2 regions of the Nitrincola nitratireducens genome follow, and region 1 is predicted to be linked to the other one. Evidence: predicted binding sites of a transcription regulator. Region 1 holds the regulator's gene; the other holds the start of a gene.
The links. Region 1 encodes LexA, which represses DNA repair genes until DNA is damaged. Its sites were predicted from a motif close to TACTGTNTANNTANACAGTA; they were not measured.
Positions count from the first base shown of each region.

Region 2: the regulator LexA is predicted to act here: its motif matches at 9,691-9,710, upstream of recN (DNA repair protein RecN).

Region 1 covers NZ_AONB01000029.1:12,207-23,347, forward strand. Annotated here, with positions in the region: gene topA (type I DNA topoisomerase) at 1-2,501, shown strand, start outside; gene D791_RS17560 (DUF6586 family protein) at 2,532-3,056, shown strand; gene lexA (transcriptional repressor LexA) at 3,123-3,746, opposite strand; gene D791_RS21235 (DEAD/DEAH box helicase) at 3,868-4,425, shown strand; gene D791_RS17570 (helicase C-terminal domain-containing protein) at 4,401-5,987, shown strand; partial or broken gene rhlB (ATP-dependent RNA helicase RhlB) at 6,027-7,328, shown strand; gene D791_RS17580 (hypothetical protein) at 7,860-8,087, shown strand; gene D791_RS17585 (NAD(P)H-dependent glycerol-3-phosphate dehydrogenase) at 8,106-9,143, shown strand; gene D791_RS19330 (alpha/beta fold hydrolase) at 9,181-9,429, shown strand; gene D791_RS17590 (alpha/beta fold hydrolase) at 9,420-10,034, shown strand; gene D791_RS19335 (DUF4892 domain-containing protein) at 10,066-11,007, shown strand; gene D791_RS21935 (Smr/MutS family protein) at 11,055-11,141, opposite strand, start outside.
Region 2 covers NZ_AONB01000024.1:49,202-60,342, forward strand. Annotated here, with positions in the region: gene ffh (signal recognition particle protein) at 1-1,211, opposite strand, end outside; gene D791_RS16515 (cytochrome C assembly family protein) at 1,390-2,184, shown strand; gene D791_RS16520 (HlyC/CorC family transporter) at 2,256-3,512, shown strand; gene D791_RS16525 (NUDIX hydrolase) at 3,509-4,039, opposite strand; gene D791_RS16530 (NUDIX hydrolase) at 4,212-4,784, shown strand; partial or broken gene dapB (4-hydroxy-tetrahydrodipicolinate reductase) at 4,833-5,641, opposite strand; gene dnaJ (molecular chaperone DnaJ) at 5,668-6,795, opposite strand; gene dnaK (molecular chaperone DnaK) at 6,901-8,838, opposite strand; gene grpE (nucleotide exchange factor GrpE) at 8,935-9,549, opposite strand; gene recN (DNA repair protein RecN) at 9,721-11,141, shown strand, end outside.

The sequences.
Region 1 (11,141 bases):
AAGAGCGGGCGCGTCAAGCGGCTTTGACCCGTAAGCTTTCTCCAGAAGAAAAAGCGGAGAACAAAAAGCGCAAATCACATGAACAGCTCATTCGACGAATGGGGGTTGATCCTGAGAATAACTGGGATGCTCGCTATGAGATCCTGCCAGGAAAAGAAAAAGTTGTAGAGGAATTAAGAAAGCTTGCCAAGTCGGCAGATGCTATTTATCTCGCTACGGACTTGGATCGCGAAGGAGAGGCTATCGCTTGGCACTTGCGTGAAGCCATTGGCGGAGACGAAACACGCTATAAGCGTGTGGTCTTTAACGAGATCACCAAAAAAGCGATTCAAGAGGCCTTTGAAGAGCCGGGTGATCTTGCCATGAGTCGCGTTAATGCTCAGCAAGCACGGCGTTTTCTTGATCGTGTGGTGGGTTATATGGTCTCACCGCTGCTTTGGGAAAAAGTGGCTAGAGGTTTATCTGCAGGGCGAGTGCAATCCGTTGCCGTTAAGTTGATCGTGGATCGTGAGCGTGAAATCCGAGCGTTTAACCCTGAAGAGTACTGGGAAGTGTTCGCTCAAACGCAATCGGCTCAAGCCGATCAATTGCGATTAGGGGTCGTTAAATATAAAGAAGGTGAGTTCCGTCCCACCTCTGAGTCCGAAACGAACAACTATCTAGAGCTGCTCAAAACGCAAACCTTTACTGTGGTGTCTCGTGAAGATCGCGCGACCAGCAGTAAGCCGTCGGCGCCCTTTATCACTTCTACACTGCAACAGGCAGCCAGTACTCGGTTAGGTTTTGGTGTTAAAAAGACCATGATGATGGCGCAGCGCCTGTATGAAGCCGGTTACATTACGTACATGCGTACTGACTCAACCAACTTAAGCGTTGATGCCGTAGAATCCTGTCGAGCCTATATACAGACCCAGTTTGGTGAAGCCTATTTGCCTGAGGCCCCTGTGCGTTATTCAAGCAAAGATGGCGCACAGGAAGCGCATGAGGCGATTCGTCCCTCGGATGTTACGCTGCTGCCCAAAGACTTATCTGGGATGGAGTCGGATGCCGAGCGGCTCTACGATTTGATACGTCGTCAGTTTTTGGCTTGTCAGATGATGCCTGCCTTGTACACCAGTACACGCTTAATTGTGCAAGCAGGCGAGTTTGAACTTTCCACTAAAGGACGCATTTTACGCTTTGATGGTTACACCAAAGTGATGCCAAGCAAGTCCAAAGGCGATGAAGACGTTATTTTACCTGACCTAAAAAAAGGTGAGGTCTTAGCGCTTGAATCACTTGATCCTAAACAACATTTTACCAAACCTGCACCTCGTTACACCGAAGCAAGTTTAGTTAAAGAGCTGGAAAAGCGTGGAATTGGACGACCTTCTACCTACGCTTCGATCATATCAACGATTCAAGATAGAGGGTATGTTGAGTCTCAATCCAGACGTTTCTACGCCTGCAAGATGGGTGATATAGTCACCGAGCGCCTGAATGAAAACTTTGCTGATTTGCTGGATTACAGCTTTACGGCACGCATGGAAGCCGATCTAGATGAGGTTGCTCAAGGGCAGTTGGATTGGCGAGAGTTGCTCAATCGTTTTTACGCTGATTTTGTCACGCACCTTGAAAAAGCTCAGGATAATGAGCACGGAATGCGTCCAAATACCCCAACACCAACAAACATTGACTGCCCAGAGTGTGGCCGTAAAATGATGATCAGAACTGGGAGCACGGGCGTGTTTCTAGGCTGTTCGGGATATAACCTTCCACCGAAAGAGCGCTGCAAATGTACCATTAACCTCATTCCGGGCAATGAAGTGGTCAGTGCGGATGGCGACGATGAAGAAGAGTCTCGAATTTTGCGCAATAAGCATCGTTGCTCATTATGCGGAACGGCAATGGACTCTTATCTAGTGGATGAGGGGCGTAAGCTGCACGTGTGCGGTAACAATCCAGATTGCAGTGGTTACGAGATTGAAGAGGGCAGTTATCGCATCAAGGGCTATGATGGCCCGAGTATTGAGTGTGATAAGTGCGGTTCGGATATGCAGTTGAAAACCGGTCGTTTTGGTAAGTTTTTTGGGTGCACCAATTCGGCGTGTAAAAACACCCGTAAATTGCTTAAAAATGGTGAAGCCGCACCTCCGAAAATGGATCCTGTGCCTATGCCTGAATTGGCATGCGAGAAAGTTGACGATACCTATATCTTGCGTGACGGTGCCAGTGGTTTATTTTTGGCGGCCAGTCAATTTCCGAAAAATCGAGAAACACGTGCACCTTTAGTGTCCGAATTACTGCCTCATCAGTCGGAAATTGATAGTAAATACGCGTTTCTATTCAGTGCGCCTGTTCAAGACAGTGATGGAAATCCAACGATTGTTCGTTACAGTCGCAAAACAAAAGAGCAGTACGTTATGACGGAGGTCGAGGGTAAGGCAACAGGCTGGAAGGCCTACTTTACCAACGGTGTCTGGAAAGTGGATGCCCCAGCTAAAAAATCTAGCAAAAGTTAATTGGGTGGCCAAGTAGGCTAGGAGAAAATGATGGCAGAAGTATACCTTGCTAGAACCAATCAGAAGTTGACCTTCGCGCGTTTGCATTTAGAGGCGTTAGCGAATGCTCAGGCGTCATCAGGATGGAGTAAGCATGCATTGATTGAATCGTATCAAGAGTCAATCTTGTTTCACCTGATGTCAGCCTATGTGTCCCTTCTTAGAGAGATTGCGGAGCGCTATCGAGTCAACGCTCAGAGCATTACCGAAATTCATGCATTACAACAGGCATTTGATGAGGCTGGCTTTGAGTCATCAGAGTTGTCTGAGTTGCTGGCGTTGCAAGAGAACCCTGTGAGTTGGTTACACAAACTGCACAATGCTTACAAAGCCTGTTGGGTAGCCACTGATAAAGTAAAAGAGGTGTCTGCTCAAACAAGCTTATCTGAAATTCAAGTTATGCAGGTTAATCCTGACCACTCTGAAGACAGTGGTGTTTATCAGGAGTACACGTCTTGGTTGGCTGAATTTAGAGCGCTGCTTGAACGTCAAAGAGCCGGTATGCAGGAGTGGTAAGCTGCCTGTTAAAGTCCGGTCAACCTTAGCCGGACTTAAACCTTGATACACATTTTTCGTCGAGGTTTAACTGCCTTGACGAATAACTCCGACGCTAATCCCTTCGATGACAAACTCTTCTTGACTTAGGTCGACCAAAATTGGATCGAAGTCTTCATTTTCGGCGATCAATTTTACGGTTTTACCCTTGCGTTCAAAACGCTTAACCGTGACCTCATCGCCAATACGAGCCACCACGATTTGCCCATTGCGCACGTCTTGAGTTTGATGCACGGCCAGTAAATCCCCATCGAGTATGCCAATGTTCTTCATGCTCATGCCACGTACACGAAGTAAATAGTGTGCGGATGGCGTAAAAAAGTCGGGAGCAATGGCACAGCGGCGTTCAATATGCTCAACGGCAAGAACCGGTGATCCTGCCGCGACAGACCCTATAACAGGCAGTTGATTGATGTCGCTATGGACATCCGGATCGGGTTCGGCATCTGGCAAGCGTATCCCTCTCGATGTATTTTGTATGATCTGGATCGCCCCTTTTTTTTGCAGCGCTTTCAGGTGTTCTTCAGCCGCATTCGCGGATTTAAAGCCGAGCTTAAGTGCGATCTCTGCGCGAGTGGGGGGATAGCCTGTGCTTTCAATGTGTTGACGAATGCAGTCCAACACTAGGGTTTGTCGTTGAGTTAATTTCATGTTTTTGCCTGTTTTTGTGTACAGTTACTGCATTTTTGTACAGTATTTTCATTAGGTCAAGTATTATCTGTTTGTATATCCAGTATTTTGTTAAAATAGGCGCAAGGTTTATGAGAGGGACATGCGTTTGCTAGATGAGTCAATAAAAACAACGATCCAACAGACGTACTCGCGTTTTTTGGAAAGCCGTGGTTTGCGTGCGCGTTCTGCTCAAAAACAAATGATTGCAGCTGTTGCAAGGACATTGGGCAGTATTCGTTTTGATGATCAAGGTAAACGCCTTGGGGAAGCGCATGTTGCTGTTATAGAAGCCGGAACCGGAACAGGTAAGACGATTGCCTACCTCTTAGCAACCTTGCCAATTGCAAAAGCCAAAGGGTTAAAATTAATTGTTTCGACGGCTACCGTTGCCCTTCAGGAACAGTTAGTGAACAAAGACCTTCCCGAGCTGTTGCAGCACTCAGGCCTTGAGTTTCGTTACACGCTTGCAAAAGGGCGGGGGCGATACTTGTGCTTGTCTAAAGCTGAGCAATTGTTGGAACAGCAGCAGGTGATGGGGCAAATGGCGCTCTATGCGGATGAAATTGAGCAGCGTCTTGAACCTCAGGTCTTGGCGGATGTTCAAGGCTTAATGGAAGTCTATGCGACAGGGCAGTGGATGGTGATCGTGATCGATTAGAGAAAGCCGTTCCTGATGATCGTTGGCAGTTGCTCACGAGTGATCATATGCAATGCACCAATCGGCGTTGCTTGAACTTCAGTGTATGTCCCTTTTATCGTGCCCGCGAGAGTATGGATGAGGCGGATCTGATTATTGCAAACCACGATTTGGTTTTGGCCGATTTATCCTTGGGCGGGGGAGCGATTCTTCCTGAGCCCGGTAAAACGCTTTATGTGTTTGATGAAGGCCACCACCTTGCCGATAAAGCAGGGAGTCATTTTTCCTATGCGATGCGTATTGAGAGCAGTATTCGATTGCTGGCGAACTTAGAAAAAAAACTACTGCAATTTAATGAGCAAGCACGAGTTCCCTTAATTGAAGATTTAGTGAGTCGTTTTCATCAACCCGTGAGTGATTTACTTTTAGTCTTGGGAACATTTAAAGATTTAGTCCAAGTACTCGCCTATAATGACGACACAGGGCGGTTGCCGCGGCATCGGTTTGTAGGTGGGCGGCAACCAGATGACTGGCTTGGTCCTGCAAAAGAGTTGTCCATGGGGTGTGCTCGTCTAGAAACCCTGTTTGAGCAGTTAGTGGGTGTGCTCAAAGATGCAATGGAGGGCAGCATCAAAGACATAGACCGACGTCTCGCAGAGGGGCTGTTTCCGCTGATGGGGATGTTCTGGGGGCGTATTCAGCAGATTGGCTGGCTGGCCGATTCCTATGCTAAAGTGGATGCAGAAGGAAAAACGCCTGTGGCGCGTTGGGTGGTTAAACATGACTCGGCGGGTTATACCGATTATGAGTGCTGCAGTAGCCCGGTATCCGTTGCCGCAACCCTAAAAGAGCATCTTTGGAATCCATGCTTTGGTGCGGTTTTGACCTCCGCGACCTTAACATCTTTGGGTAATTTTGATCGGGTGAAAATAGGGTTAGGATTACCCTTTGAAAGTCATTTTTTGCAGTTGAACAGCCCCTTTGACTATTTCAATGCGGCCACTTTAGAGATCCCGTCGATGAGGAGCGATCCCAGTTCTGTCGCAGAGCATACGGAGGAGGTGGCAGACTTTCTTAAGCAATATCTGATAAATACGAAGGCTGTGTTGGTTTTATTCAGTTCTTGGAAGCAAATGCTGACAGTGCTTGATAGAATGGATGAAACAATAAAGAATAGACTGATGGCGCAAGGTGATTACCCTAAGTCTGAAATCATTCGTCGGCATCGTGAGCGTATCGATCAGGGGTTAGACAGTGTGATTTTTGGGTTGGCCTCTTTTGCAGAAGGTGTAGATTTACCTGGAGATTATTTAACCGATGTGGTCATTACCAAATTGCCGTTTAGTGTGCCAGACGATCCCGTCGACGCCACAATGTCGGAATGGATAGAGCAAAATGGCGGTAACGCTTTCATTCAATGGACGATTCCAGCCGCTTCAATGCGTTTGACACAGGCCGTTGGTCGCTTGTTGCGCAGCGAGCAAGATCAAGGACGAGTGATCATTTTAGATAGACGTTTGGTTACAAAGCGCTATGGTCGACAGTTGTTGAACGCACTGCCGCCCTTTCGTCAAATATTTTAGCCAAACGCCCGTAACTTAATTAGATAGATAACAGTAGGCATGACTTTGAATACAGACGTTAACCTTTCCGAGTCCAGTGAAAACACCTCGAACACTCACCGTAAACCGCGTCGTAAACGCCGTGATCCGCGGTCCGAGGGTGCAAAAAAATGGACTCCTAAAGAGTTCGTTGTTCCTGAGGTGCTAGATAAAAAGCGATTTCATGACTTTAATCTGCCGGACGATCTTATGCATGCGATCGCGGATCTTGGTTTTGAGTACACAACACCGATCCAGGCGGCCACAATCGAATTGGCTTTACAGGGTAAGGATCTTATTGCGAAGGCTCAGACGGGAACGGGGAAGACGGCTTCATTTTTGATTGGTATTATTACGGACCTACTGGATTATCCTTTACCTCAACCTCGAAAGTTAGCAGAGCCACGAGCACTGATTATTGCCCCCACACGAGAGCTTGCCTTGCAAATTGCGGCCGATGCAGAGGCATTAACAACGCACACTGATTTGAATGTTGTGGCGTTAGTCGGTGGAATGGATTTCGATAAGCAGCGAAAATCTCTATCTGCCAATCCAGTGGATATTGTTGTCGCAACTCCCGGGCGTTTAATTGATTTTGTTAAGTCAAAAGACATCGACTTGTATCAAGTTGAAGTGTTAGTACTCGATGAAGCCGATAGAATGCTTAGCATGGGCTTTATTCCTGACGTCAGAACCATTATTCGCCATACTCCTCGCAAAGGGCCGGAGCGTCAAACCTTGCTTTACAGTGCCACTTTCTCAGACGACATCATGCGTTTAGCACGTCAATGGACGGTTGACCCCGTGCAAATTGAAATCGAATCGGATGCTCAAGTGTCTGATACCATCAGCCAGAAAGTGTTTCTTGTGGCGTCGGAAGACAAGTATAAACTGTTGCGTAATTATCTGCGGTTAAATCAGATTGAGCGTGCTATCGTGTTTGGCAATCGTCGCCATGAAACGCGTGCCTTAGCAGAAAAACTGCAGAAGGATGGCCATAAGGCTGCGCTGATGTCGGGTGAAATTCCCCAGAATAAGCGTGTAAAAACGCTGGAAGATTTCCGTAATGGCAAGATCCAAGTCTTAGTTGCGACCGATGTGGCGGGGCGTGGTATTCATATTGATGGTGTGACGCATGTCATTAACTATCAATTACCAGAAGATGCCGACGATTACGTGCATCGTATAGGCCGAACAGGCCGCGCTGGAGCACAGGGCACCTCTATTTGTTTTGCGTGTGAAAATGATTCCTTCCTGATTTCGGAAGTTGAAATGGGAACGGGTGTTAAACTTGAGTGTATCCACCCAAGTCCAGAACTCTTGGAAGATCCTGATGCGTTTAAGTTACGCTCTGAGGTGTCTGAAGTATCTGAGGTATCTGAGGTATCTGAAGTATCTGAAGTATCTGAGGTAGATGGTGCCCCTGAGTCTTCACCGCCCGAAATAGAAACGACACAGCCTGAGCTTCCGATAGAGGAGCAGCAGGATGAAACGTTGAAAGAGACGATTGTGCCAGTGGAAACCGAGGTTGCTGCTGATGAAGCCGCTAAAGTGGCTCAGGCATTGGTTGACGAGTCACCGGAAGTATCTGTAGATGCCGCCACGCTTACCGAAACACTAGAACCCATGGAGGAGGCTGCAAAAGCAGAGAACCCCACCAGTGCGCCAATTCTAAACGATGCGTCGAGGGTTGAAGCGTTGCCGAACTCAGACGTATCAGACGTGCCACAGGTTTCAACACCTGATGAAATGATTGCGCAGTCGGCGGAACCTGACCCTGAGTGGCGAGTCGAAAATACATCTGAACAGGCATCAGATCCCAGCAAGCCACCCGTATCTTGATGAGATTGTCCTATGGCAGAGGTTGAAGATAAACATAAACTGCATGTGTTAAGCCGTGTAGTCGGTGTCGCGTTAAGTGCATTTTTCGCAGCCGTTGGCATTGCGGGATATCAACGTACCCAAGATGTGATGCAGCTGTTGTTGTTTCTTGGTCTAGCATTTGTGGCATTTCTTTTGGTTAAGTTATTGTTTATGGGTATTGGTCGGTTGTTAGACCAACTGGATCAGACATCCAAGTAAGGTGAAGGAGTGGTTACGTTGATTCAATCCAATCAGCCAATTGCAGTGCTCGGCGGAGGAAGTTTTGGCACTGTCATTGCGAACATGATGGCGGAAAAAAATCTACCCGTTCGTTTGTGGATGCGAGATCAAGAAAAAGCCGACGTGCTTAATTCAACACGAGAGAATGCGCGTTATTTGCCAGGCTACTCTTTAGCGCCGTCGTTGGAGGCAACGGCGGATCTTGCCTATGCTTTGGAGTCGGCACGGCTTGTCTTTGTTTCGATCCCGAGCAGTGCCTTTCGCAGTGTCGTGGCTGAAGCGGCACCCTATCTGCGTGATGGGCAGTTGCTGGTGAGCACAACAAAGGGGATAGAGGCAGATACTTTTTGCTTAATGAGCGAAATCCTAAAGCAAGAAGTCCCCAATGCCAACGTTGGCGTTTTGAGTGGGCCAAACTTAGCCAAAGAAATTGCCCAGAGGCAGTTGGCGGCAACGGTGATCGCCAGTGAAGATGAAGAGGTCAGGACGCAGGTACAGGCCTTATTGCACTGTCCATATTTTAGAGTCTATGCCAGTACAGACACCTATGGTGTAGAGCTAGGGGGAACGTTAAAAAATATTTATGCCATTGCTGCGGGGCTTAGTGCAGCATTAGGTATGGGTGAAAACACTCGAAGTATGTTGGTGACACGGTCTCTGGCTGAAATGAGCCGTTTTGCGGTGTCCATGGGTGCAAATCCGATGACGTTTTTAGGGCTTGCCGGGGTAGGTGATCTAATTGTGACCTGTATGTCGCCTTTAAGTCGTAATTACCGAGTGGGGTATGCATTAGGTGAAGGAAAAAGTCTAGATGAGGCAGTTTCCGTCCTTGGTGAAGTGGCTGAAGGCGTGAATACCCTCAAGCAAGTTCGTGATAAATCAATCGAAAAAGACATTTACATGCCGTTAGTGTGTGGACTGTATGATGTTGTTTTCAAAGGTCTACCTGTTAAGGAAGTGGCGCGTAACATGATGTTAAATGTGCAAAGTACAGATGTTGAGTTTGTGTTAGCGCGCAGTGAGGTGCCTCGTTGATTGGTGTCTTTACTGAAGCCTCTTAATAAGGATATTCATGCAAGAAACCCACTTTAAATTGCCACATATCACCTTGTCAGCACTGGTCCAAGGTGAGCCGGGGTCGCCCCCGGTTCTCGCACTACATGGTTGGTTGGACAATGCGGCAAGCTTTAGAGCGCTTGCTAGGCATTTGCCTCAGGTCAACCTGATTGCAGTTGATCTAGCAGGTCATGGTTTTTCGGAGCATCGACCAAAGGCGTTCCCTATTACCTTTGGGATAATGTTTCAGATATCATGGCGTTAGCGGATCACTTGGGCCTTGAGCGCTTTCATTTACTTGGGCATTCCATGGGCGCATCCGTCTGTAGCTTAATTGCATCGCTATTTCCTGAGCGAGTGTTATCGGTGAGCCTGCTTGATGGTATTGCGCCATTAACAGATGAACCTGCTGATTTACCTAAGCTGATGGCGCTAGCTATGCAGCAATATCAACGCGTATCGCAAAAGCGTTCTGTCGGTTATTCCCGCTTTGAGGATGCAATTGAGGCCAGAATGCAAGGGCGTTTTCCTTTGCCTGATCAAGTGTCTGCCGTGGCGCTGCTCAAACGTGCGCTGACGATGCGAGGTCAGCGTTGGTATTGGCATACGGATCCAAGATTACGTTTGGCATCCGTTTTACGCTTGTCGAATGCCCAAGTTCAGGCTTTACTAAAACATATTCAGGCGCCCGTGTTGGTATGTCTAGCTGAGAATGGAATCGCAACAGAGGTAACCTATTCCCTTATAAAACTCGTACCTAATCACCGAATAGACGTTAAAGCTGGCCAACACCATTTTCACATGAAAAATGAAACGGCTGCGCAATTAGCGTGTCTTATAAATGAACATATTACGACTGCAATACGTTGAACCTATGTCTCTAAAAACAACAGGGGTTGTTATGCAAATTTTACGTTATGTGTTAGTGGTGAGCCTTTTTTCAGTTTTGAGCTGCTCTTCGGTGTTTGCGCAGCAACCTTCGGGTTTGCCTGACTGGTTTCAAGTCTTTCCTTTGTCCTCTCTTGAGATGAGAACTCAAAAGAATGAGCCCGACTATTTGTTGGCGTTGAGTCAGATTACACGGATACAGGGCTTATTAAGAACGCAAAACGAACGACGTCTCAATGGGACATTAATTCGACATACATGGCAGTTAGCTGCAGGTCATGGGCCCGAACAAGGATTCGATCATGTCAAGCAGCAGTTGATAGCACAGGGGGCAAACATACTCTATGAATGTAGCTCTCGACAATGCGGTGCCAGCAATTTGTGGGCCAACCAAATATTTGGTTATGCCAATTTATTAGGTGTCGATAGCAGTCAATACTACCTTGCAGCTGAAGTCGAAGCAGGGCACATGGCTCTTTATGCTGTTCGTAGAGGTAATGGGCGAGTGTATTTACATTTGGACTATATAGTGGATCCAAGTCAACCCGCAGCTTCCCAAGCTGTGGCTCCAGAACCTCAAGTTAGCGACAGGGATATTCGTTCGGAGGCGCCTGAGAGCTCATCCGATGTTTCGTGGTTAAGGTTGATGGAGTCACAGGGTTTTGCTCAGCTGCCAGGTTGGCCCGATAGGGCAGAGGATGCAAAAGCGTCGTTAAAAGACTATTTGGACCAACATCCCACGCAACGTTTACGAGTTGTATTGCACCGAGCTAGCTTTTCAACCGAGCCTCTTTTGACTCAAACCAATGCTGAAGCGCAAGCCTTCTTAAGCGCTCTTGTCAATTTGGGTATTAATATTGACCGAATCGACATATATGGAGCAGGATCTTTAGCGCCTGAAGCGTGGCAGGGCAGAACCTCTTCTGCAACCGTTATGGTTATTAAAGAAGATTAGCTTCTCTCGCTATTGGTTTTTAAGCTGAAGCGATCTTGTTGTCCGTATTAAGATCGCTTATCTTTGTTGCGCTTTAAGAGAACGTAAACAGCGCCAGTGCCACCGTCTTTTGGTTGAGCTGATGTAAATGCCAA
Region 2 (11,141 bases), on a different contig from region 1:
ATCGCAATTCGGCGCTTGCGCGAACCTGAAATAATATCAGGATTGCGTCGCTCGCCTGGCGTCATTGAATTGATGATCACCTCAAACTGCTTCATGCCTTTTTCAGCTTGTGCCGTTTGTGCTGCCTGAGCCATTTGCCCCATACCGGGCAATTTCTCCAGCATGTTCATCATGCCGCCCATATTGTTCATCTGCTGTAACTGTTCACGGAAATCTTCAAGATCAAACAGTTTGCCTTTGGTAATTTTCTTGGCAAGTTTTTCCGCTTTAACCTTGTCGATCTTGTGCTCGGCCTCTTCTATCAAGCTCAGCACATCGCCCATTCCAAGAATACGGGAGGCGACTCGCTCGGGATAAAAAGGCTCTAGGGCATCGGTTTTTTCACCAACACCTAAAAATTTGATGGGCTGTCCCGTTATATGACGAACCGATAAGGCCGCTCCACCGCGAGCATCACCGTCGGTCTTCGTTAGGATGACCCCGGTTAACGGCAGCACTTCGTTAAAGGCTTTAGCGGTGTTGGCTGCGTCTTGCCCTGTCATTGAATCAACGACAAAGAGCGTTTCAATCGGTTTGACCGCCGCATGCAACTGACGGATTTCTTCCATCATTGCTTCGTCAATGGCTAAACGACCCGCGGTATCAACCAACAGCACATCATGATGCTGCAAGCGAGCGTGACGTATGGCCGCTTCGACTATATCAATCGGCTTTTGATCGGCAGACGATGGAAAAAAGTCAACCGCGACATCCTTCGCCAGCGTTTCGAGCTGGCGTATCGCGGCAGGACGGTATACGTCTGCTGAGACGACGAGTACTTTTTTCTTTTTACGCTCTTTCAAGAAACGCGCAAGCTTGGCAACCGAGGTGGTTTTACCCGCCCCCTGAAGACCCGCCATCATGATGACAGCAGGTGGAGTCACACTGAGGTTAAGCTCAGAATTGGCCTCACCCATCACTTTAATCAGTTCTTCATTTACGATTTTGACAAAGACCTGCCCAGGACTGAGGCTTCTGCTCACCTCTTGCCCGACGGCACGCTCTTTAACACCGTTAATGAACTCTTTTACAACCGGAAGCGCAACATCCGCCTCCAACAACGCCATGCGCACTTCACGCAAGGTGCCTTTAATATTGTCTTCAGTCAGGCGCGCCTGACCGGTCACACTCCGCAGGGTTTGCGTGAGTCTATCTGTTAAATTATCAAACATCGGGTGCCCCTGGTTTGTGTCTTTGCCCCGCCATGGCTGGAATCAGCAACACAATGAAGTCAAAGCTGTCATTCTTTTATGGTGACATTATACAGAAGCTGTTCTCAAGACGGCAGCTTATATTTCTTCTGAGAGGAGTTTATGCCAAACTTGCACTCCGATAAGGAGATTTTCTAAGATGCTGATCAGTACGACATTTGCAACCTCTTTCTTTTACGCCATCGCATCCTGGCTTCAGTGGCAACGTGCCAAGGGTAAAACCTCTGATGTTCGCATCAAGGTTCTTGTCTTTGCGATTTTGGGCTTCTTAGCGCATGGTGTCTCCGTGTACTTCACACTTCATCATGCACAGGGGATAGATTTAGGTCTTTTCAGCGTAGGCTCTTTGATCGCTTGGCTTGTCACAGCCCTCGTCATCGGCAGCAGCTTCAGGCAACGAGTGGACAACCTTTTTATTGGCGTGCTGCCAATGGCAATGCTCGCTACGCTCTGTGCTGCATTTATTCCATCATCCGGTGTTCATCGTCCTTATGAAGGTGGATTAATCGTTCATATTCTCTTGTCGATTTTAGCCTACAGTATTTTCACTTTAGCCGTACTGCAAGCCTTGCTCTTGTCTCGACAACAACTGGCGCTTAAACAACACCATACGCGTGGACTGGTTGCGAGTTTACCACCACTGCAAGTGATGGAGCGTTTGTTGTTTGAAATGATCTGGGTGGGCACTATTTTACTGAGCGCGGCTCTTTTAAGTGGTTTTTTGTTTGTCGACAACTTGTTTGCTCAACACTTGGTGCATAAAACGCTGCTGTCGATTGGGGCTTGGATCATTTTCACAGGCTTACTGATTGGTCGTGCAACATTGGGTTGGCGTGGGAATACTGCCATTCGCTGGACAATTGGTGGATTTATCCTATTAATGCTGGGTTTTTTTGGCTCCAAACTCGTATTAGAACTGATTCTAACGAATTAACATATAACTATTGACAGAACTGGGCTCGACTCAGAAAATACAAGGCCATTCAATAAAAAAGGTCTGATCTCTTGGAAGACGCGTCGATAGGTTCTTTGCTGATTCTACTTGTATTTTTAATTTTTCTTTCAGCCTTTTTTTCCAGCTCCGAAACGTCAATGATGGCATTGAATCGTTATCGACTAAGGCACTTGGTCAAACAGAAGCACCGAGGTGCCTGCCAAGCCAGTCAGTTGCTAGAGCGCCCTGATCGACTGATTGGGGTCATTTTAATTGGTAACAATTTCGTTAATATTCTTGCCTCCGCCATTGCAACGATCATCGCCGTTCGCTTATGGGGAGATGCGGGCATTGCCATCGCTACTGGTCTGCTGACGCTGATCATACTCATTTTTGCAGAAGTGACCCCAAAAACAATTGCTGCTATTCATCCAGAGCGCATTGCTTTTCCTGCGGCATTTATACTCAGGCCTCTACTTAAAATCATGTACCCCATGGTGTGGATCATCAATACCATCACCAACGGCCTCATGCGCATGCTACGCATTAATATGAATGGCCAAGGCAGTGATCATTTAAGCACAGAAGAGCTCAGAACTTTGGTCAATGAAGCGGGAGCTTTACTGCCCAAACGCAATCAATCAATGCTGTTAGGCGTGCTGGAATTAGAGGCTGTCACTGTCAATGACATTATGATTCCGCGCAATGAGGTCGAAGGCATCGACCTTGATGAGAGCTTAGATACCATTTTAACTCAGCTGTCTAAGACTCAGCATACACGATTGCCCATTTTTCATGGCGATATTAATCAGGTTGTTGGTCTTTTACATATGCGCAACCTTGCCCAGCTCATTCAAAAAGGCGAGGTGACAAAAGAGGCCATTCTTGCGGTAGCCCGCGAGCCTTATTTCGTTCCTGAAAGCACCCCCTTACAGACACAATTGCTTAACTTTCAAAAAGAAAGCCGCCGCATTGGTATTGTGGTTGATGAATATGGCGATGTCGAAGGGATCGTAACACTGGAAGATATTTTGGAAGAAATCGTTGGAGAACTCTCTGAGCAAAACAACGATCTGATTGAAGATATACACCCCCAAGAGGATGGCAGTTTCTTTATTGACGGCGGTGCTTATATTCGTGACATCAATCGCGCCTTGGATTGGGACTTACCCACCGATGGCCCCAAAACACTCAATGGTCTGATTACCGAAACACTCGAGTCATTACCGGATGCTAATGTCTGCTTAGAGATTAACGGCTATCGCGTTGAAACCTTACAAATACACGATAAATTTATTCAGACAGCACGCATGGCCAAAAAGAGCTAAGCGTCTTTTTCAGCCAAACGTCTTTCGGGGCGGACTGGAAATGCAGACGGCTTATTAAAGCCTACGGTGAGCAGCTCATTAATCACATGTGCAGTTAACCCCCAGATCAACTCACCCTCATAGCGCCAAGCAGGTACGAGCCATTCTTGACCATTACGCTCAAATCGATGCGTAATGGGCGCTGGGCACTCGAGAAAATAACGAATCGGCACACGAAAGATTCGTGCGATTTCGGCAGGATTAGGGACAAGTTCAACTTGCGCTGGAATGACACCGACCCAAGGGGTCACTTGTAAACCATGCTTAGACACGACCTGGCTCAAGGTCATTTGCACCTTGACCTGCTCTGGCATCAGCCCAATTTCTTCATGAGCCTCACGCAGAGCCGTGGTTTGTAAACAGTGATCAATTGCATCTCGCTTACCACCCGGAAAGCACACTTCGCCCTTATGGCTGTTTAAATGCTGCGCCCTTACAGTCAAGATCAACTCAGGGTTCATCTCATCCTGCGTAAGGGGAACTAAAATAGCGGCTTCTTCGCCTGATGTACGAAGACACCAAGGACGATGTCGATAATTGTTTTAATGCATCTGAAAGCATACCACCTCCTGAACTTAATTCATGATAACCCGTAAAAAGGGGGTCGACTAGTCCGTTCTCTCCTGTCTAAAATACGGTTGAATAAAAAAGGAAGATTCTATGAAATTTTGCTCTCAGTGCGGCGCGAACGTCTCACATAAAATTCCCGCAGGTGATAACCGACATCGCTATGTTTGTGATCACTGCCATACTGTGCATTATGAAAACCCTCGCATCATTGCGGGCTGCCTTCCTGTCTACAAAAACCAAGTGTTGCTGTGCAAGCGCGCAATTGAGCCTCGCTACGGACTATGGACGCTACCAGCAGGCTTTATGGAAAATGGCGAATCAACAGAGCAAGCTGCTCTTCGAGAGACTTACGAAGAAGCCAATGCAAAGGTTCATATCGAAAAACTCTACACCCTAACCTCCATACTGCATGTGGATCAGGTACAAATCATTTATCTGGCAACCTTGCCCGAACCAAAGTTCAGTGTCAGTGAAGAGTCACTTGAGGTGAAGTTGTTTTCTGAAGATGAGATTCCGTGGGACGAACTCGCCTTTCCAACCATCACCAATGCATTGCGCTTTTATTTTGAAGACCGAAAAGAAGGGATATTTCCAATGCGGCATTTACAGATAGGACGTAACGCCTCGGGAGAATGGTACTGTGAACTTGGGAGCCATCAGTAAAGGCACAGCAGACTCGCTTATTGAATAGAGAGTCTGCTGAAACCTACTTTATCTGAGCGATAATACATCCTGCATATCGTACAGACCGGCCGATTTATCCTGTAACCAGCCTGCCGCTCGAACAGCGCCTTTAGCAAAGGTCATTCGACTTGAGGCTTTGTGCGTGATTTCGATGCGTTCACCCTCTGTTGCAAACAGAACGGTGTGATCACCAACGACATCGCCCGCACGGATGGTCTCAAAACCAATTTCTTTGGCTGATCTTGGTCCGGTATAGCCTTCCCTACCATAAACAGCACAAGTTTTGAGGTCACGCCCTAATGCATCTGCAACGACTTCACCCATTCTCAGAGCGGTACCTGAAGGTGCATCCACTTTATGTCGATGATGCGCTTCGATCACCTCAATATCGTAACCACCGTCATCACCCAATGCTTTTGCGGCAATCTCAAGAAGCTTAAAACAGAGGTTCACACCCACACTCATATTTGGGGCAAACACAACTGCAATTTGCTCACCTGCACGCGTAAGTGTTGCTTTTTGCTCATCGGATAAGCCCGTCGTCCCAATGACGATTTGCTTCTTATGCTCAACACAAAACGCCAAATTTTGCATAGTGACGTCAGGGGCGGTAAAGTCAATTAACACATCAAAATCCTTCACCGCTTCGGCTAAGGATGCCACTAGTGTAACACCGAGCTTACCAACACCTGCCAGCTCGCCAGCATCGGCTCCCAGCAACGAACTGCTCGGTTCAACAATGGCGGCAGCAGAGTGACTCCTTCAGCTTGAGTGACCGCTTCGATTAAGGTTTTACCCATGCGCCCAGCGGCACCTGTGACTGCTATTTTGATCATTACTTTTCCTTACTGCCCCTAATGGCTTAGGTCATGTCTTCAAAAAATTTCTTAACCGAGTCAAAAAACCCGTGACGCTTGGGGCTGTGCTTATGCTGCCCTTCTTCAGTTGCATCCTGAAACTCACGTAAGAGCTCTTTCTGACGACTGTTAAGATTAACCGGTGTTTCAACAATCACTTTGACCATCAAATCGCCCACACCACCACCGCGAACTGGCGTTATACCTTTGCCACGCAAGCGGAATAACTTTCCGGTTTGCGTCTCCGCAGGTACTTTTAGTTTGACGCGTCCATCCAATGTTGGCACGTCAAGCTCGCCACCGAGTGCGGCATCCACGAAGCTGATTGGAACTTCACAATATAAGTGCTTTCCATCACGCTGGAAGATCGGATGTTCACGGACATTTACCTGAACATACAAGTCGCCCGTTGGGCCACCATTGGCGCCAGCTTCACCTTCTCCGGCCAAGCGAATACGATCACCTGTATCAACACCTGCAGGAATTTTAACCTGAAGCGTTTTGACCTTTTCAACACGTCCATGCCCATGACACGCTGTGCAAGGATCTGGAATAATCTTGCCCGAGCCATGACAGGTAGGACAGGTTTGCTGAACAGAGAAAAACCCCTGCTGCATTCTAACCTGACCCACACCACCACAGGTTGAACAGGTTTTAGCACTGGTTCCAGGTTTCGCACCACTGCCGTTGCAGACGTCGCAACTGGCCAAAGAAGGTACGCGCAAACTTTTTTCACAACCACGTACGGCTTCTTCAAGCGTAAGGTCTAGGTTGTAACGTAGATCGGCACCTCGCTGCACACTGCTGCGACGCTGCCCTCCACCGAAGATATCCCCAAAGACATCGCCAAAGATATCTGAGAAGTTACCTTCAAAGCCACCGCCTCCGCCAAAGCCACCGGCTTGACCATCAACACCCGCATGACCAAATCGGTCATAGGCCGCTTTTTTCTGATTGTCAGACAAGACTTCGTAGGCTTCGCTTAGCTCTTTGAATTTATCTTCTGACTCTTTATCTCCGGGATTACGATCCGGATGATATTTCATTGCAAGACGGCGATACGCTTTTTTGATATCGCGGTCTGAGGCATCACGAGAGACACCCAGTAGTTCGTAGTAGTCTGTTTTTGACATAGTCCGAATCTGATCCGGTTATCTATGACTCCTCCGGGAGCCGGACACGACAACGCGGGCCTTTGCCCGCGCTGCCACACATTTGTACTTTACAGCCGCGGATGCTTACTTTTTATCATCCTTAACTTCTTCAAACTCTGCATCAACCACATCATCGGCAGGCTTTTGTTCAGCACCTGCATCAGATGCTCCCTCAGCAGCGGCGGCATCTGCATACATTTTTTGAGCCACAGCTGAAATCGCTTCAGTCAGTGCTTCAGTTTTGCTTTCAATCTCAGCCTTGTCGTCGCCTTTTAGGACGTCTTCAAGTGCAGAAATAGCACTTTCAATGTTGGTTTTTTCGTCTGCAGACACTTTATCGCCCGCATCTTTTAGAGTCTTCTTAGCGGTGTGAACCATGGCATCGCCTTGGTTACGTGCTTGTGACAACTCTTCAAACTTACGGTCTTCTTCAGCATGCGCCTCAGCATCGCGTACCATTTGCTCAACTTCGTCATCGCTCAAACCTGAAGAGGCTTTGATCACGATAGACTGTTGCTTGCCAGTCGCTTTATCCTTCGCAGACACGTTCAAGATACCGTTGGCATCGATGTCGAACGTCACTTCAATTTGCGGTACGCCACGAGGTGCTGGTGGAATATCTGCCAAATCGAAACGTCCCAACGACTTGTTTTGTGACGCTTGCTTACGCTCACCCTGAACAACATGAATCGTTACCGCTGTTTGATTGTCATCCGCGGTTGAGAACACCTGAGATTTTTTGGTTGGAATCGTAGTGTTTTTCTCAATCAGCGGCGTCGCAACCCCACCCATGGTCTCAATACCCAAGCTTAAAGGTGTTACGTCGAGCAAGAGAACGTCTTTTACGTCACCGGACAGTACCGCGCCCTGAATCGCCGCACCAATCGCAACAGCCTCATCTGGGTTGACGTCTTTGCGTGGCTCTTTACCAAAGAACTCACTAACACGCTTTTGCACCAGTGGCATACGTGTCTGACCGCCAACGAGAATGACTTCGTTGATTTCAGACGCTGATAAACCTGCATCTTTCATCGCAATGCGGCAAGGCTCTAATGAACGCTCAACCAAATCTTCAACCAAGGATTCCAATTTAGCACGTGTCAGCTTAACGTTTAAGTGTTTTGGACCACTTGCGTCTGCGGTGATGTACGGTAAATTCACATCGGTTTGCTGTGATGATGACAATTCTACTTTTGCTTTTTCAGCCGCTTCTTTCAAACGCTGTAGCGCTAAAGGATCATTATGCAGATCAATACCCGATTCTTTCTTAAACTGATCCGCCAAGTAGTTAATGATTGCTAAGTCGAAATCTTCACCACCCAAGAAGGTATCACCGTTTGTCGCCAACACTTCGAATTGATGCTCACCATCAACATCGGCAATCTCAATGATTGAGACGTCGAAAGTACCGCCACCCAAGTCAAATACAGCGATGGTTTTATCGCCTTTAGACTGGTCCATACCGTACGCCAAAGCCGCAGCCGTTGGCTCGTTGATGATACGTTTAACTTCTAAGCCTGCAATACGACCCGCATCTTTTGTTGCTTGACGCTGAGAATCATTGAAGTAAGCCGGTACTGTAATAACCGCTTCGGTTACGGCTTCACCTAGGAAGTCTTCAGCGGTTTTTTTCATTTTTTTCAGGATCTCTGCAGAGACCTGTGGTGGTGCCATTTTTTTGTCGCGTACTTGTACCCAAGCATCGCCATTGTCAGCTTTGACAATTTTGTACGGCACCATCTTGATATCTTTTTGCACGACATCGTCTTCAAAACGACGACCAATCAGTCGCTTGATCGCGAATAGCGTGTTGTCTGGGTTGGTCACCGCCTGACGTTTGGCAGACTGGCCCACAAGCGTCTCGCCATCGTTCGTAAAGGCGATAATCGATGGAGTGGTACGATCCCCTTCTGCGTTTTCGATTACGCGTGTTTTGTCGCCATCAAGAATTGCAACGCATGAGTTGGTTGTACCTAAATCAATACCGATAATTCTGCCCATTTTATGCTCCGTCTGTTTCATAACCGCCGTGCGGTTTAAATTCTGTAATCGTTGTAAAAACGTATTTTTTCGATGATGTGTATATGGGGTTTAATCAAGACATTTCAAGCCTAAAAATTAACCTTTTGCAACAACGACCATGGCAGGGCGCACTAAGCGTCCATTCAGCGTGTAGCCCTTCTGCATCACAGAAACCACTGTATTCGCCGCCATATTTGGAACATCTACCATTGAAATGGCCTGATGCAACTCGGGATCAAAAGGCTGCTCAATCGGATTGACAGGCTCTAGGTTGAACTTGGCAACGCTATTTAAGAAAAGCGTTAGGGTCATCTCCACCCCTTCGCGTAACGCTACCGTCGCATCATCTTCCGCTTGGCAGGCATCAATTGCTCTTTCCAAACTATCAACAACAGGCAGCAATTCTTGAGCGAACTTATCCAGTGCGAATTTATGCGCTTTTTCGACATCTTGTTCTGCACGACGGCGAATATTTTGAACTTCGGCCGCTGTTCTTAATTTTTGTTCACTCAATTCGTGGGTCAATTCATCAATACGCGCTTGTGCCAACACAAGCAACTCAGCTGGCTCTGCTCCCTGTTGCGCAGATGCTTCGCTGATCTCTTCAGCAAGATCGGCCTCGTTTACAGAAGACTCAACCTGATCGACTAAATTCTCATCACGTGACTCTGCATGCTGCTGTTCAGACTGCTTCTGTTGCTCAGTCGCCATCTTACTTCTCCCATTAACTAATCAAAAAACCCGCAAAAAAGTTATTACCCTAGATGGGGGCATCAGGCTCGTCTTCAAGGGCTAGCAAAAGTTTTTTCACTCAAGACTTGCGCGTTTTTTCAAAATGGCTTATACATTAACTACTGTATAAATAACCATGTGTTGACCATCATGCTGACCCAATTATCAATCCGAAATTTTGCCATTGTTGAACGCCTTGACTTAGACCTAAATACTGGAATGACGGTCATTAGCGGGGAAACCGGCGCAGGTAAGTCCATCATGCTTGACGCATTGGGCCTAACCCTGGGTGATCGCGCCGATTCAGACACCGTCAGGGTTGGCGCTGAGCGCGCCGAGATTGCAGCCAGCTATGACATCACCCAGATTCCCGAAGCACTCAATTGGCTTAAAGAGCATGATCTTGAGCAGGACTCAGAATGCCTTGTCAGACGCATTATCACGAACGAAGGTCGTAGCCGAAGCTATATCAATGGTCAGCCCACTCCCTTAGCCATGCTTAAAGAATTGGGGCAGCTTTTGGTGGATATTCATGGTCAACACGAACATCAACGTTTACTTAAAAAAGATCATCACCGCGTCTTATTGGATGCCTATGCCAACCATACTCCCCTAGCGGAAGACGTTAAACGTCACTTCTTACGCTGGCATCACTTACAAAACGAACTAAAGGTCGCAACAGAGCAAAGCAGCGAAAAAAACGCCCGAATCCAATTACTTAGCTATCAACTCGAAGAACTGGAGCAACTTAGCTTAACCGAAGCCGAATTATCGGACCTAGAAGAAGAACAGCAAAGGCTCGAAAATGCGGGAGATATTCTTCGCTCTGGTCATCAGTTACTGGCATTAACCAGTGACAGTGAAGACGAAAATGCCATCGCAATTTTGAACCACTGCTTACAACTGCTTGACAACATGCAAAGCCAGTCGCCACGTTTGCTACAAGCCAATGAATTGCTCAACAGTGCGTTGATTCAAATCGATGAAGCGGGACACGAAATTCGACATTATGTCGACAGCGTTGAAATCAATCCTGAACGTTTGCAAGAAGTGACTGAGCGCTTAACCAGCATCTATGATGTCGCTCGCAAACATCGAGTATTGCCCGAACAACTGCCCGCTTTACATCGACAATTACAAGATGAAATGAGCAACATCAGCCGCTCAGATGAAGCAATAGCCGAACTTAAAGCAGAAGTAGACCTCGCCTTAGCAGCGTACCTTAAACAGGCCGAAAACCTAAGTAAAAAGAGACAGCAATTTGCTGAAAAGCTTAGCAAAGCCGTTGATAGTCAATTACACACTCTGGGTATGCTTGCCGCACACTTCTCAGTTCAACTAACACCATTGGCTCAAAACACCTACAGTGCTGCGGGCTTGGAAGAGGTTGAATTCTTAATTAGCACTAACAAAGGCCAAAAAGCTAAACCGCTTGCCAAAGTTGCATCTGGTGGTGAGCTGTCTCGTATCAGCCTTGCCATTCAGGTGGTCACTGCCGAAACATCTAATACACCCACGCTGGTCTTTGATGAAGTCGATGTGGGCATTGGTGGAGCGATAGCAGAGGTCGT